Regions from separate parts of the Modestobacter sp. URMC 112 genome, predicted to be linked through region 1. Evidence: predicted binding sites of a transcription regulator. Region 1 holds the regulator's gene; each other region holds the start of a gene.
What was found. Region 1 encodes LexA, which represses DNA repair genes until DNA is damaged. Its sites were predicted from a motif close to TCGAACANNTGTTCGA; they were not measured.

Region 2: ACWIX6_RS14590 (DUF6504 family protein) is a predicted target of LexA. The motif match lies at 3,516-3,531, and genes of this name have one in related genera.
Region 3: ACWIX6_RS01980 (DUF222 domain-containing protein) is a predicted target of LexA. The motif match lies at 1,776-1,791, and genes of this name have one in related genera.

What each region holds. Positions count from the first base shown of each region.
Region 1 covers NZ_CP199957.1:1,416,272-1,421,394, reverse strand. Annotated here, with positions in the region: gene nrdR (transcriptional regulator NrdR) at 28-570, opposite strand; gene ACWIX6_RS06775 (LysM peptidoglycan-binding domain-containing protein) at 1,117-1,482, opposite strand; gene lexA (transcriptional repressor LexA) at 1,927-2,712, shown strand; gene ACWIX6_RS06765 (hypothetical protein) at 2,840-3,925, opposite strand; gene ACWIX6_RS06760 (phosphatase PAP2 family protein) at 3,897-4,637, opposite strand; gene hflX (GTPase HflX) at 4,762-5,123, opposite strand, start outside.
Region 2 covers NZ_CP199957.1:3,110,285-3,115,407, reverse strand. Annotated here, with positions in the region: gene ACWIX6_RS14610 (carotenoid biosynthesis protein) at 1-465, opposite strand, end outside; gene ACWIX6_RS14605 (phytoene desaturase family protein) at 462-2,120, opposite strand; gene ACWIX6_RS14600 (GNAT family N-acetyltransferase) at 2,150-2,734, opposite strand; gene ACWIX6_RS14595 (YbaK/EbsC family protein) at 2,731-3,267, opposite strand; gene ACWIX6_RS14590 (DUF6504 family protein) at 3,632-3,961, shown strand; gene ACWIX6_RS14585 (SAV_6107 family HEPN domain-containing protein) at 3,961-4,518, shown strand; gene ACWIX6_RS14580 (DNA polymerase III subunit alpha) at 4,515-5,123, shown strand, end outside.
Region 3 covers NZ_CP199957.1:425,753-430,875, forward strand. Annotated here, with positions in the region: gene ACWIX6_RS01970 (SDR family NAD(P)-dependent oxidoreductase) at 1-199, opposite strand, end outside; gene ACWIX6_RS01975 (hypothetical protein) at 294-503, shown strand; gene ACWIX6_RS01980 (DUF222 domain-containing protein) at 867-1,757, opposite strand; gene ACWIX6_RS01985 (pyruvate carboxylase) at 2,006-5,123, shown strand, end outside.

The DNA.
Region 1 (5,123 bases):
CCGGTCGGTGCTGACAGTTCCGTCGGGTCACCCCGCACCCGCGGTGGACGGGTTCCGCCCGGCGCCCCGCCGGCGCACCGGCGGGTCCGGCGGCAGGCCGGGGAGGGGTGGCGTGCCGCCCGGCAGGTGCCGGGCGCGGAGCTCCGCGATCTCCTTCTCGAAGTCCTCGACCGAGTCGAAGGCGCGGTACACGCTGGCGAAGCGGAGGTAGGCCACCTCGTCCAGCTCACGCAGCGGGCGGAGGATCGCCAGGCCCACCTCGTGGCTCGGGACCTCGGCCGAGCCGGTGGCCCGGACGGCGTCCTCGACGCGCTGGGCGAGCAGGGCCAGCTGGTCCTCCCCGACCGGCCGGCCCTGGCAGGCCCGGCGGACACCCGCGACGACCTTGGCGCGGTCGAACGGCTCGCTCACCCCGCTGCGCTTGACGACCGCGAGGACTGCCTCCTCGACGGTGGTGAACCGCCGACCGCAGCCGGGGCAGGCGCGCCGGCGCCGCGTGGTCGAGCCCTCGTCGGTCTCCCGGGAGTCGACGACCCGGCTGTCCGGGTTGTGACAGAAGGGGCAACGCATGCGCCGTGCACCTCCTCTCCGACGTGTCGCGACCGGTGGGACGACGGCTTCCTGCACCGCCGCCCCCGCCGGGTCCCCGCAGCCGCCCTGTGGACCCACCCGGGGACATCCGGTGGACGTCCAGGGGAGAACGTGGGGATCGGCTGTGGATGCCCTACATCCGTGTAACTACTAGATGTTGTGGTTGGACCGTACGTCCACCCCTATAGGTGTGCAAGCGCTGCAGGGCGTGTCGTCTTCCCGGCCGACCCGGCCGACCGATCCACCCCTCCCGTCACAGGCCTGGGACGAGCCGGGACAGCGGCGCCACGGCGCTCCGTGGCAGGTGGGGGCGGCCATGGAGCCCCACCGACCCGCCGGCGGCCGGGCCGACCGGGGGGACGAGTCGACGGGACCCGGGTCGACACGGGACGGCGCTGCAGTACGACTCGTCGGCGGAGGTCGGTCGACCCGCCGACGAGGCCCGCCGGCGGACCCGGCAGTACCGGACGACCCGGCGCTGCGGGGAGGGGCAGGCGAACCCGCGGCCCGGCGGAGCCGCAGGACTCAGGGCAGCTGCAGCAGCTGGCCCGGCACGATCCCCACGCCGTCCAGGTCGTTCACCTCGACGATGGCGTCCACGACGGCCCGGCGGTCCTCCTCCGGCGCCACGTCCCCGGCGATCGACCACAGGGTGTCCCCGGACCGCACCACGACGCTGCTGTCCCCCACGGGCTGGAGCCCTCCCGGACTCCCGCCGACCACGGCGGTGGCCGCGAGCGCGACGGCGATCCCGGCGGCCACGGACAGCGCGGCCACCACCCGGCGGCCTCGTCGGGTCAGTCGCAGCGGGGCCAGGCCGCGGGCCGGCCCGGGGGCGCCGACCCGGCGCGCGGGCGCGACCCCGACCCGACCGGCCCGGGCAGCGGTCACTCCGCCCGGCAGCGGCGCCGGCCCCGCGGGGCGGAGCCCGGCAGCCCGCCCGGGCGCCGAACCCGGCGCACGGACCCCCGCCGCCCGCCTGGCCTCCGCTGACGGGACCGCCCGGCTGCGCGCCGCCGAGATCGGCACCACGGCCGCCCGCGGCGCCGCCCCGGCAACCCGTCGGCGCCCCCCGGACCCGCGCCGGACGACCGGTCGGTCACTGAGCTGCACACTCGCCATCGGACCCGCTCCTCGCATCCCGGCACCGCTGACGTGGTCGAACGCGTGTTCGACCGGGGTGCCGACCGATGTCTACCGCAGGACGCCGACGGATCCACCGCGACACGGGTCTGCTTCGAACAAGTGTTTGAAACGGGCCGTCGGAGGCGCTACTGTCCGTGTCGATCAAGGGTGCGCGGACGACGTGCCCGGACAACCGGGCGAGGGGGACACATGGCGGTCGACAACGGGACACCCGGCGGCTCGGCGGGCACGTCCCGGCGCAAGCGGGCGGGCCAGCAGACCGCGGGGGACGACGGGGGCACCGTGCGCGAGTTCCCGGACCGGGGTGAGTCCGGCGACGGGCTGACGCAGCGCCAGCGCCGGGTGCTCGAGGTCATCCGCGACTCCATCGAGCGGCGCGGCTACCCGCCCTCGGTACGGGAGATCGGCGAGGCCGTCGGGCTGTCGTCCGCCTCCTCGGTCGCCCACCAGCTCTCGGTCCTGCAGCGCAAGGGCTGGCTGCGCCGCGACCCCAACCGACCGCGGGCGCTCGACGTCCGGCTCCCGGGCGAGGTCCCGGGCGACGCACCGGCCGTCGGCACCGCTGCGGCAGCGGCCGGCACGGACGAGGCCCCGGCGCCGGTCCCGACCTACGTGCCGATGGTGGGCCGGATCGCCGCCGGTGGGCCGGTGCTCGCCGAGCAGGCGGTCGAGGACGTCTTCCCGCTCCCCCGCGAGCTGGTCGGCGACGGCACGCTCTTCATGCTGAAGGTGACCGGTGACTCCATGGTGGAGGCCGCCATCTGCGACGGCGACTGGGTGGTGGTGCGCCAGCAGCCGACCGCGGAGAACGGCGAGATCGTCGCGGCCATGATCGACGGCGAGGCGACCGTGAAGACCTACAAGCGCCGCGACGGCCACGTCTGGCTGCTGCCGCACAACCCCGCGTACGAGCCCATCCCGGGCGACGACGCCACCGTGCTCGGTCGGGTCGTCACCGTGCTGCGCCGCCTCTGACCCGCGTCCGGTCCGGCCTGCCCACCCCTCGGTGCGGGCCGGACCGGACGGCGGGTGCCGACCGGCACCGCAGTTGAGGACGGGGCACGGACGAGGCGGTGGGGCGGCACAGGTCCCGGCGGGTGGGTCAGCCGAACCGGCGCAGCCGGCCCCAGATCCACACCACGACGGTCGCGACCAGTGCGGCGATGACGCCGGCCACCACGGCCGACACCTCGGTGGGCGCCGGGGTAACCGCCACCGCCCCGGCCGCCGGGTCGCTCGCGCCGGCCGGGGCGACCGGGACCGCCGCCGCGTCGAAGGGCACCGCGGTCACCGCCGACGGCAGTCCCTCGCCGGCGACCAGCAGGCCGCGGCTGTCGGCGTCGAAGCTGATCGCCTCCCCTTGGGGAGCCTCGGGCAGCGCGACCCGGACCGGAGCCCCTTGGAGGGCCCCGACGACGTCGGAGTCGGCCAGCGGCCAGACGTAGGCGTCGGTGTAGGTGCGCAGCGCCAGCCGCTGCCCGTCCGCCGAGACCGCTCCCCCGGTGACCATCAGCTGGCCGGCCCGGCCGACCGGTCCGCCCGGTGTGCCGGTGAGGGTGAAGCCGAGGTCGGCGACCTTGGCCATCGGCAGCGTCGCCCCGTCGGCGAGCGGTGTCTCCGGCCGGTAGACACCGCTGGCGCCCAGCACCTCCTTGGTCACCAGGTACGGCGTCCCGTCCGGCGCCAGCAGCAGCGCCTCGGCGTCGTGCGGCCCGTCGGGGTAGGTCAGCCGGGTGATGGTGCTGGCGCCGTCGGGCCGGAGCCCGATCAGGGCCACCGTCTGCCGACTGGCCTGGTTGTCCCCGATGTCGGCCAGCCAGAGGGTGCCGTCCGCGGCCAGGGCGAGGTCCTCGGGGTCGTACGGGTCGATCGGCGCCGAGCGCACCTCACCGACCGCGCAGGAGGCGTCGAGGGCGAACACCTCGGCCTGCGCGCCGCCGTCGTTCATCGCCAGCAGCGTCGCCCCGGCGGTGGTCAGCCCGGAGATCTCCGGCAGCCGGGGGTCGCCGATCTCGCACCGGGTCACCGGAGCCCCGAAGGCCCCCGTGGCGCCGGCGGTCGTCTCCGCGCCGGCGGGGAGGGCCGGGAGCACCGCCCAGGTGAGCGCGAGCGGGACGGCGGCCAGCACCGGACCGGTGCGCCGTCGGCGACCGGCCTGGTCACGCCGGTGAACGGCCTGCTCGGGCACCGGCCCAGCGTGACAGCACCTGCTGGTCGAGCAGGTGCACCACGCCCAACAGCAGGATGCCGACGGCGGCGCCGACGACCGCGTCGGTGACCCAGTGGAAGTCCAGGGCCACCATGGCCACTCCTGTGGCCACCGGCCCCAGCAGGCTCACCGCCCAGGCGGCCCGCTGCAGCCGCTCGGACAACCCGTACTCCACCACCTGCCAGCGCGCGACACCCCACATCAGCACGGCGTTGGCCACGTGCCCGGAGGGGTAGCTGGCGCCGTCGCGGTGGAAGAAGGAGCCGGGGTAGGCCGGCGCGGTGCGTCCGGTGCCGTACTTGAAGGCGTAGACGACGGTCGTCAGGAGCACCAGCGCGGCCACCACCCGGACCAGCGGGACCAGGGTGCGCCGCCGCCAGGCCAGCCAGCCGACCAGGGCGGCCAGCACGATGAGGATGAAGCCGCGTCCGCCCGCCTGGGTGAAGGCCCAGACCGGCCAGTAGGCGTCGGAGTCGCGCAGGTCCCAGGCGCTCACCACCTCGGAGACCTGCAGGTCCATCCGCTCGAGCCAGCCGCGGCTGAGCAGGTCGATCGTCACGCCGGTGGCCAGCACGGCGGCCGCGACCACCAGCCACCACGGTGGGCGGCCGGTGCCGATGACCGGGTCCGCGCGCCGGGCCGACGGGCGGCCGACGGGCTCCGCCGTCCACTGCACCGCGCCGCTGGTCACCGGCCCACGGTACCGGGACCGTGACCTGCCCGTGATCCTCCACGGCGCGCGTCGGCCGCCCGGTCCCCGGCCCCGGGGGACACCGCGGCCCGGGTCGCCGGCGGCGACCCGGGCCAGGTGCGGGTCAGGAGACCGGTGCGGCGAACTCCGTCAGTGCGGCCGCGAGGGCGGCGTCCACCCGGGCGGTCAACCGGGTCCCGGAGGCCGCGTGCTCCTCGGTGAGGACCTCGCCGTCCCGGTGGACCCGGGCGACCAGGTCACCCCGGTCGTAGGGCACCAGCACGTCGACGTCGACCGACGGGTGCGGCAGCCGGGCGGCGATGACGTCGCGCAGCGCCTCGATCCCGGCCCCCGTCCGGGCGGACACCCACGCCGCACCGGGCAGGGCCTGGCGCAGCGCGAGGACGTCGTCCTCGCTCATCGCGTCGACCTTGTTGACCACGATCAGCTCGGGCACCGCGGCGGCGTCGATCTCCCGGAGCACCA
Region 2 (5,123 bases), 1.7 Mb from region 1:
GAAGAGGTAGGTGGCGACCAGCACCCGCGCCGCGGCGCGGCGGGCCGGCCGCACCCGGGCGGTGAGCCGGGCGGCCAGCACCCAGCTGGGCCAGGCCATCATCAGCCAGGCCAGCGGCACCAGGAACGGCACGCCGAGCAGCGTGGGCCCCAGGGTGTCGCTGTAGGAGTACTCGCCGTAGGGCAAACCGGTGGCCAGCCCCAGCGCCTCGACGAGCACGGCGACCCCGGCGACCAGCGCCAGGACGGCGGCCCCGGTGCGGATGCCCTTGGCCGCCGCGGCCGACAGGACCGCGACCGCCGCGCCGAGCAGCACGATGGTCCAGCTCACGGTGTCCCGGGTGGTTCCGTCACTGAGGGGATAGGCGATCGCGCTGAGCACCAGCGCGCCGGCCAGCGCCAGCGGCGCCCACCGCAGGACCGGTGGGGGTGCCGGGGTGCGCGCAGCGGCGACCGCCCCGGTCACCTGCGCCCGCCCCGGACCCGACCCAGCGCCCGCACCGCGGTGCCCAGGGCGTCGCCGGCCCGCGCGCGGGCCCGGGCCACCGGCCGGCGGTCGGCCAGCACCAGCCGGGCCGCCGTCCGCCCGGAGTTGCCCGACACCCCGCCGCCGGGGTGGGTGGAGGCACCGGTGAGGTAGAGCCCGCCGAGGCCGGGCACCCGGTGGCCGGACAGCGCGGGCGTCGGCCGGAAGGCGAACATGCTGGCCAGGCCCATCTCCACGTGCATGACGTTGCCACGGGGGAGCGACAGTTCCCGCTCGAGCTGCAGCGGCGTCTGGACGTACGTCCGCTGTACCGAGGCGGCGAAGCCCGGGGCGTACCGGTCGACCGCGTCGACCAGCTGCCGGGCGGCGGGCTCGGCCAGGGCGTCCCAGTCGCCGCCGTCCGCGAGGGTGTAGGGGTACCACTGTCCCCAGACGGTGACCACGTGCTGACCGGCCGGAGCGAGTGTCGGGTCGCTCGCGCTGAAGGACATCGCCAGGGGCACCGGCTCCCGCGGCAGCTCCCCGGCCAGCCAGTCGCCGTGTGCCCGGGCCAGCTGGGCCCGGTCGGTGCACAGCAGTTGCAGCCCCTGTAGCGACTCGTCCGCGGTCGCGCCGGGATAGGACGGCAGGGCGTCGGTCAGGGCGCGCACCACGAGGCCGAAGCCGTTGCCCACCGGCGGAGCGGCGCCCGCCAGCGCCGGGGGCGCGTCCTCCCCGGCGAGCTCACGGGTCGCCAGCACGTGGCAGGCGGCCACCACCACCGGCGCGCTCACCCGCCGGCCGGACACCGTCTGCACGCCGGTCACCCGCCGCGCGTCCGGCGGGCCGTCCACCAGCAGCCGCGCGGCTCCGTCGCCGAGGGTCACCCGGCCGCCGTCGGCGGCCAGCCGGGCGGCGAGGGCCTGGGTGAGGCCACCCGACCCGCCCACCGGGTGACCGGGCGGCACGTCGTGCAGCAGCGCGGCCCAGGCCACCATGGCCGCGGTCCCCGGCTCGGACATCGGGGGGCCGGACTGCGCGCCGAACCAGGCCAGCGCGGCCTTGAGCCGCTCGTTGGAGAACCACCGGTCCAGCAGCGCGTCGCCGGAGCCGAGGAAGTCGGTGGCGATCTCCCCGCCCGGGGTGCGCGGCTGCCCCGGCCGGGGGGCGCCGATCGGCCACAGGTGCCGCGCCAGCCGGCCGGGGCTGGGCCGGTCGCCGAAGGCCCGCACGACCGCGGCGCTGCGCGGCCCCCACACCTCGACGAACCGCCGGTACGCCGCGGCGTCCTCGGCTCCGCAGGCCGCCTCGATGGACGCGCAGGTGGCGTCCAGGTCGACCGAGAAGACCAGCGGGCGGCCCGCGGGGCCGGGGTCGCCCGGGACCGGCGCGGGTGCGAACCCCCACGGGTCGCAGTCGACGTAGCGCAGGCCGTGCCGCTCGAGCTCCAGCTCCTCGACCACCCCGCTGTGCCGGATGATGACGTGGGCGCTGGAGCCGCGGTCGACCCGCACCCCGGGCCACCGCTCGACGGTGGAGACCGCGCCGCCGAGCACGTCGTCGGACTCGACGACCTCCACCCGGAGCCCGGCCCGGGCCAGGTGGCAGGCGGCGACCAGTCCGTTGTGCCCGGCGCCGACGACGACGGCGTCCACGGTGGTGTCGGGCGCGGTGCCGGTGCTGATCAGGGCCTCCCGGAGGACGGGGTGAGCGGCAGCCGGGCGCCGAGGATGGCGAAGGGCCGGGCGTCGCCGGGGAAGTGGTATCCGCGGGCCAGGTCGACGAAGCCGTCGGCCCGGTACAACCGGAAGGCCTTGGTGTCCGCGTCGGGGGTGCTCAGCAGGGCCACCGGCTGGGGGAGCCCGGCCAGCAGCGCGTGCAGCAGCTGGCGGCCCAGGCCGCGGCTCTGCTGGTCGGGCAGCACGTGCAGCTCGCACACCTCGAAGGCGCCGGGCAGCCACTGCTTGGCGGTGCGCCGGTCCACCGCCTGGCGGACCTGGTCGTGCCACCACTGGCCGGGGGCCACCTGGTAGCCGTACCCGAAGCCGACCAGCCGCTCCCCGTCCCCCTGCTGGGCCTCAGCGAAGGCGCCGACGGCGCGGAAGCCCTCCCGCTCGGTGTGCTGGACGGCGTAGCCGTAGCGGCCGGCGACCACGGACTCGCTGTAGCCCATCGCCGCGCCGTAGATGGCGAGCACCTCGTGCAGGTGCTCGCGCACCCAGGCGGTGGGCAGCTCGGTGACCCGGGTCGCGGGCGCGGTGCCGGTCACTGCGCGGCCGTCCCGACCGGGCTCGGGCCGCCGTCCGCCGGCGCGGCCGCCGGCCCGTCCCCGACCTCGGCCGGGGTGCCGCCGGTCAACTGGAGCAGTTCGTCGTAGGTGGTGGGGAAGACGGTGTGCGGGTGCCCGGCGGCGGCCCAGACCTGCCGGTGGCGGGCCAGCTCGACGTCCACGAGGGTGCCGATCGGGGCGGGGTGCCCGATCGGGGCGACCCCGCCGATGGCCTGGCCGGTGTGCCGGCGGACGAACTCGGGGGTGGCCCGGCTGATCCGCGGGACGCCGAGCAGCCCGGCCACCTTGGCCTCGTCGACGCGGTGGGCGCCGCTGGTGAGCACGAGCAGCGGGTCGCCGGAGACGTCGAAGACCAGGCTGTTGGCGATGGCCCCCACCTCCACGCCGAGCTGCCCGGCGGCCGCGGCTGCCGTCCGGGCGCTGTCGGGGAGGGTGCGCACCTCGCCGTGGACACCGGCGGAGCGCAGCAGGCGCGCGACCTCGGCGACCCGGGGGTGTTCCGGCGGGGTCATGGGACCGATCCTCCCATCGACCCGTCCGGTGGGGGTCACCTGCCCGGTCACGAGGGACCGGCCGGTGCGCCGTCCCCGGCGGGGGGTCGCCAGGAGCGGCTGGCGGGGGTCCTGGGCGAGCCGTTTCCGGGGGTGCGGGGTCGTTCCAGGGTCGGTGTGGCGTCGGTGCAGTGACTGCACCGACGCGTCCGGGGACACGCCGCGTTGCGCTTGACGCCCTCGGGGCGGTCGGGTCTACTTCTGGGTGTTCGAACACGTGTTCGAACACCGGTGGACCGTCCACCGACCCGGGCCGCCCCTGTGGCGCTTCCCCCTCGCCGGGTCGGACGGGACGCCGGTGGGGGCGAGAGTTGCGGAGTCTGTCATGAGCCGGGTGCTCGTCGGGGCTGGTGGACGTGTGGGGGAAGAGGTCCAGGTGGAGCAGGGGGCGCAGGGGCCGGCCCAGTTCTGGCGTGGGCAGAGCCGCTACGCCGTCGGGGAGGTGCTGGACTCCTGGGTGGAGACCGCCCCCTGGTGGCGGTCCGACCCGGGTGCGGAGCGGGGCGGGGCGTCGGCGGAGCTGGTCGCCACCCGGCAGGTGTGGCGGGTGGAGGCGGTCCGGGCCGGCCGGTCCCGGATGAGCTTCGCCGGGGTGTTCGACCTGTCCTGGGAGCCGACGGCCGACCAGTGGCTGCTCGTCCGGGTGCACGACTGATGGCCGCGACAGCTCTCCGGTCGGCCACCGAGGGGCAGCTGCCCCTGCTGCCGCCGCTGCCGCCGTCAGCCAGCCAGCTGCTGGGCCAGGCCCACCGCGGGCTGGCCGAGGCGGCGCACTGCCCCGACCCGGGCTGGCGTTACGCGACGGCCCACCTCGCCGCGCTGCGGGCCGCGGCCGCCGTGCTGGCCACCCGTACCCGACCCCAGCAGGGGCGCCGCCGACCGCGCAGCGCCTGGGTGCTGATCACCGAGGTCGCCCCGGAGCTGGGGGAGTGGGCGGCGTTCTTCGCCGCGGGAGCGGCCAAGCGCGCCGCGGCCGAGGCCGGGCTCTCCTCCGCGGTCACCGAGCGGGAGGCCGACGACCTGGTCCGGGACGCCGGCGCCTTCCTGGCGGTCGTCGAGTCGACGCTCAGCCGGTCGGTGGACGGTCCTCCGACCGGCCGGCTGCGGTCCGCGGGCCGGTCGGGGGGCACCGGCCAGCGCACCGGGCAGCGTGCCGGGCAGCACACCGGGCAGCGCACCGGCCAGCGTGCGGCCGGGGCCCCCCGGGCATGACCGACCCCTTCGTCCACCTGCACGTCGCGTCCGGCTACTCGATGCGCTACGGCGCCAACCACCCCGCCGACCTGGTCGCCCGCGCGGCCGAGCACGGCATGGGGGCACTGGCCCTCACCGACCGCGACGGTCTCTACGGCGCGGTCAAGTTCGCGCTGGCCTGCCGGTCGGCGGGCATCCGGCCGCTCTTCGGCGTCGACCTGGCCGTCGACCCGGCGGCCGGCGGCGAGCCGGGCGACCCGGGGCCGCAGCTGAGGCCGGGCCGGATCTCCTCGGTGGAGCTGCGCCGGGCCACCCATCCCTCCGGCCGCCGGTCCCCGGCCCGCGGTGGGGCCAGCGTCGACCCGCGGTTCCCGCGGGTCACCTTCCTGGCCCGGGACGGCGCCGGCTGGGCGTCGCTGTGCCGGCTGACCAGCGCCGTCCACCTGGGCGGCACCCGCGGTGAACCGGTCGGCTCGCTGACCCGGGCCGCCGAGCACGCTCGCGGGCTGCTCGCGGTGCTGGGCCCGGAGTCCTCGGTGGGCCGTGCGCTGGCCGCCGGGCGCGCCGACCTGGCGCACGCCCGGCTGGCGGCCTGGCGGGAGGTGTTCGGCGGTGGCGACGGC
Region 3 (5,123 bases), 990 kb from region 1:
CCGCGCGGCACTCGACGGCGGCCGCGGTCAGCGTCTGCTCGCTGCGGGCGACGAGCACCAACGAGGCGCCGCGCTGTGCGAACAGGACGGCGGTCGCCCGGCCGATCCCGCTGGAGGCGCCGGTGACCAGCACGACCTCGCGGCGGCCGAGCTCTTCGGGGGTGGACGAGGGAGGGGTTGCTGTCTGCTCAGCCGTCACCTCGCTCCGCTACCCCCAGGCGGCTCCGCCATGCCCTGCAGTGTCAGTCCGCCCCGAGACGACCGCTGGTACCGCCCTGCTGGATCATGTCCGCGTGTTGCAGTCGGCGCGTGAGCTCGGTACCCGAGAGCAGCTGCTCTCGGCCGCAGTGCGCGTGCAGGCACTGTCCTTCGACGGGTTGGAGCTCGTGTCGCTGCGCTTGCCTGCTCGGCTGTGGCTGGACCGATGCTCGTTCGTCGGCGCGGAGCTCGAAGCGGCCATCCTCGAGCCCGGAACGCACCTGCCGGACGGCTCCGTCTATTGAGGCGGTGGTACTGCGCCGCCGAAGATCCCTTCGGCGGCGGCAGCCTCCGGCCACTGCCTACAGGCGTGGGGCGATGAGGATCTGGGTGCCGTCGGGGCGGTAGGTGCGCCATCGGCCGTCCGGTGGTCGCTCGACCCGGAACCCGTGGTGGACCTTGGTGTGTGGAAGGACCACCCCCTCCCCACGACTCGCAAGCTCGCCGCGGGCCCCTGGGGGCGGCCGGGTGGACGTCGCACCAGTGGGTCGGGGCGGTGCAGCCGGCGAAGACGCAGTGCCGGTCCCGGCGTTCCACCGCCCGCCGGATGTGTGGCGGGACGACCCGCTTGTCGCGGCCCACGTCGAGCGGTAGCCCATCAGGGCTCATCACCATCCGGGAGATCGTCGCATCGCAGGCCAGCCACCGGGCCCGGGCGGCGGAGATCTGCGCGCCGAAACCGGTGGTGGCTGCCCCTGGCCCGGTGGTCGTGGTGTCGGTGAGGTCCTCGACGTCGATGGTGACGATGACGTGCGGCTTGACGGTGCGCAGGAAGGGCAGCAGAAGGACCCGGCTGCCCCCCGCCGCTCGCAAGCTCGCGCCGGGCCCCTGCAGTCGGGCCACGGGAGCGGCCACCCCCAGGGGCCCGCGCCGAGCGTGCGAGGCGTGGGGAGGGGGTGGTCCTTCCTCTTCTCGAAGCCCACGGTGTCGAGCTCGAACCGGCCGCTCCCACCCTCGGTGTGCCTGGCCAAACTCAGCCGCCGCCCCTCGGTCGGGTCGGGTTCGGGCCCGTCCGGGTCGAGCGCGGCCTGGAAGGACTGCACGGCTCCGACCAGCCGCTCGTAGGGCTCCTCCGCGGCCACCTGCGCCCAGGCCTGGTCGAACGGGGCAAGGTCGATGCCCTGCTCGGCGGCGGCGGCCAGCCGGTCGGGCCGCACCGCGGTGGCCAGCACCGCCATCTGCTCGGCGGTCACCTCCCCGGCGGCGAACGCCGCAGCCACCGCGGGCAGGTGCTCCAGCGCCCGACCCGAGTGCACCAGCCGTGACGCGGCGCCCGGCGAGAGCCGGCCGTGGCCGCGCAGCCAGGACTGTGGTGTCTTGATCCCGTCGTGCTCGGTGGCCTGGGTGCGGTCGGCGTGCCGCACGGTGCGGGTCAGTTCGGCGTCGAGCTTGTTACGCGCCTGCAGCAGCTCCGCGACCCGGTCCAGCACCAGCCCGTCGCTCAGGTCGTGCAGGTCCTCGGCGGCGTAGGCGTCCAGGGTCGAGGTGAGCTCGCCCATGACACCTCCCGCAGCGCTTCGAACTGGTGTTCGAAGTCTACCGCCACGCGGGTGTCCGTACAAGAGGAAAGGCCAGGTCAGAGGGCTGCGCGAACCGCGGCGACACCCCCCGGATGGCCGGCCGGCACGATCGGACGGCGATCGGTCCGCGCGAGTTCGACCGAGGGATGCCCGCCGAAACGCGGCACCGCTACGGTCGGACCCGACGCGGTGCCCGAGGGCCCGCCCGGCACGAGAGGACTCCGCCCGTGTTCGAAAAGGTCCTGGTCGCCAACCGCGGGGAGATCGCGGTCCGCGCCTTCCGTGCCGCCTACGAGCTGGGCGCGGGCACCGTCGCGGTGTTCCCGCACGAGGACCGCAACTCCGTGCACCGGCTCAAGGCAGACGAGAGCTACGAGATCGGCGAGCCCGGCCACCCGGTGCGCAACTACCTCGACGTGGGCGAGATCGTCCGCGCCGCCCAGCGCGCCGGCGCCGACGCGGTCTACCCCGGCTACGGGTTCCTGTCGGAGAACCCCGACCTGGCCGCGGCCTGCGCGGAGGCGGGCGTCACCTTCGTCGGCCCGTCCGCCGACGTGCTGCGGCTCACCGGCAACAAGTCCCGGGCCATCGCCGCGGCGCGGGAGGCCGGGCTGCCGGTGCTCGCCTCCACCGACCCGGACCGGGACGTCGACGCGCTGCTGGCCGCGGCCGAGGCCATCGACGGCCCGGTGTTCGTCAAGGCCGTCGCCGGCGGCGGCGGCCGCGGCATGCGCCGGGTCGAGGACCGCGGCCAGCTGCGCAGCTCCATCGAGGCGGCGATGCGGGAGGCCGAGTCGGCGTTCGGCGACCCGACCGTCTTCCTCGAGCAGGCGGTCGTCGACCCGCGGCACATCGAGGTGCAGGTGCTCGCCGACGCCGAAGGCAACGTCATCCACCTCTACGAGCGGGACTGCTCGGTGCAGCGCCGCCACCAGAAGGTCATCGAGCTGGCCCCCGCGCCCAACCTGGACCCGGCGCTGCGGGAGCGGATCTGCGCCGACGCCGTCGCCTTCGCCCGCCAGATCGGCTACGTGAACGCCGGGACGGTCGAGTTCCTCGTCGACCGCGAGGGCCGGCACGTGTTCATCGAGATGAACCCGCGGATCCAGGTCGAGCACACGGTCACCGAGGAGGTCACCGACGTCGACCTGGTGCAGAGCCAGCTGCGGATCGCGTCGGGGGAGACGCTCGCCGACCTCGGCCTCTCCCAGGACGCCGTCCAGCTGCGTGGCGCCGCGCTGCAGTGCCGCATCACCACCGAGGACCCGGCCAACGGCTTCCGTCCCGACACCGGCCGGATCACCGCCTACCGGTCGCCCGGAGGCGCGGGGGTGCGGCTGGACGGCGGGACGGCGCTGGGTGCCGAGGTGGCCGCGCACTTCGACTCGATGCTGGTGAAGCTGACGTGCCGGGGGCGGACCTTCGACATCGCGGTGGCCCGGGCCCGCCGGGCCGTGGCCGAGTTCCGCATCCGTGGCGTCTCCACCAACATCCCCTTCCTGCAGGCGGTGCTGGACGACCCCGACTTCGCCGCGGGCCGGGCGACGACGTCCTTCATCGAGGAACGCCCCCACCTGCTCACCGCCCGGAGCTCGGCCGACCGGGGCACCCGGCTGCTCACCTACCTGGCCGACGTGACCGTCAACCACCCGCACGGCGACCGGCCGCACCTGGTCAACCCGGTGGAGAAGCTGCCGCGGGTGGACCTGGCGCAGGAGCCGCGGAGCGGGTCGCGGGACCGGCTGCGCGAGCTGGGCCCGGAGCGGTTCGCCGCCGACCTGCGCGACCGGACCGCCCTGGCCGTCACCGACACCACCTTCCGGGACGCCCACCAGTCGCTGCTGGCCACCCGGGTGCGCACCAAGGACCTGCTCGCCGTCGCCGGGCACGTCGCCCGCTCCACGCCGGAGCTGCTGAGCCTCGAGGCCTGGGGCGGGGCCACCTACGACGTGGCGCTGCGGTTCCTGCACGAGGACCCCTGGGACCGGCTGGCCGCGCTGCGCGAGGCGGTGCCCAACGTCTGCCTGCAGATGCTGCTGCGCGGCCGGAACACCGTCGGCTACACCCCCTACCCCGAGCAGGTCACGACGGCGTTCGTGGAGGAGGCGGCGCGCACCGGCATCGACGTCTTCCGGGTGTTCGACGCGCTCAACGACGTCAGCCAGATGCGGCCGGCGATCGACGCCGTCCGGGAGACCGGGACGGCGATCGCCGAGGTCGCGCTCTGCTACACCGCCGACCTCTCCGACCCGGCCGAGCAGCTGTACGACCTGGACTACTACCTGCGGCTCGCCGAGCAGATCGTCGACGCCGGCGCGCACGTGCTGGCGATCAAGGACATGGCCGGGCTGCTCCGCCCGCCGGCCGCGGCCACCCTGGTGACCGCGCTGCGCGAGCGCTTCGACCTGCCGGTGCACCTGCACACCCACGACACCGCCGGCGGTCAGCTGGCCACGCTGATGGCGGCCTGGCAGGCCGGCGTGGACGCCGTGGACGGCGCGGTCGCCAGCATGGCCGGCACCACCAGCCAGCCGCCGCTGTCGGCCATCGTCGCGGCGACCGACCACACCGAGCGGGCCACCGGGCTGGACCTTCGGGCGGTGAACGACCTGGAGCCCTACTGGGAGGCCGTGCGCCGCGTCTACGCGCCGTTCGAGTCCGGGCTGCCCTCGCCCACCGGCCGGGTCTACACCCACGAGATCCCCGGCGGGCAGCTGTCCAACCTGCGCCAGCAGGCCATCGCGCTGGGCCTCGGGCAGCGGTTCGAGGAGGTCGAGGACGCCTACGCCGCCGCCGACCGGCTGCTGGGGCGCCTGGTCAAGGTCACCCCGTCGTCGAAGGTGGTGGGCGACCTGGCCCTGCAGCTGGTCGGCGCCGGGGTGTCGGTGGACGACTTCGCCGCCGACCCGGGCAAGTTCGACCTACCCGACTCGGTGGTCGGGTTCCTGCGCGGGGAGCTCGGCGACCCGCCCGGCGGCTGGCCCGAGCCGTTCCGCAGCCGCGCGCTGGAGGGCCGCCGTCCCGAGGAGCCGCCCGCCGAGCTGTCCGAGGACGACGTCCGCGGGCTGGCCGAGGAGCCCCGCGCCACGCTCAACCGGCTGCTGTTCCCCGGGCCGACCAAGGAGTTCCTGGCCCACCGGGAGTCCTACGGCGACACCTCGGTGCTGCCCAGCAAGGAGTTCCTCTACGGCCTGCGCCAGGGGGTCGAGCACTCGGTGGACCTGGAGCCCGGCGTCCGGCTGCTGATCACCATCGAGGCCGTCTCGGACGCCGACGAGCGCGGCATGCGCACCGTCATGTGCTCGCTCAACGGGCAGCTGCGGCCGGTCTCGGTGCGGGACCGGT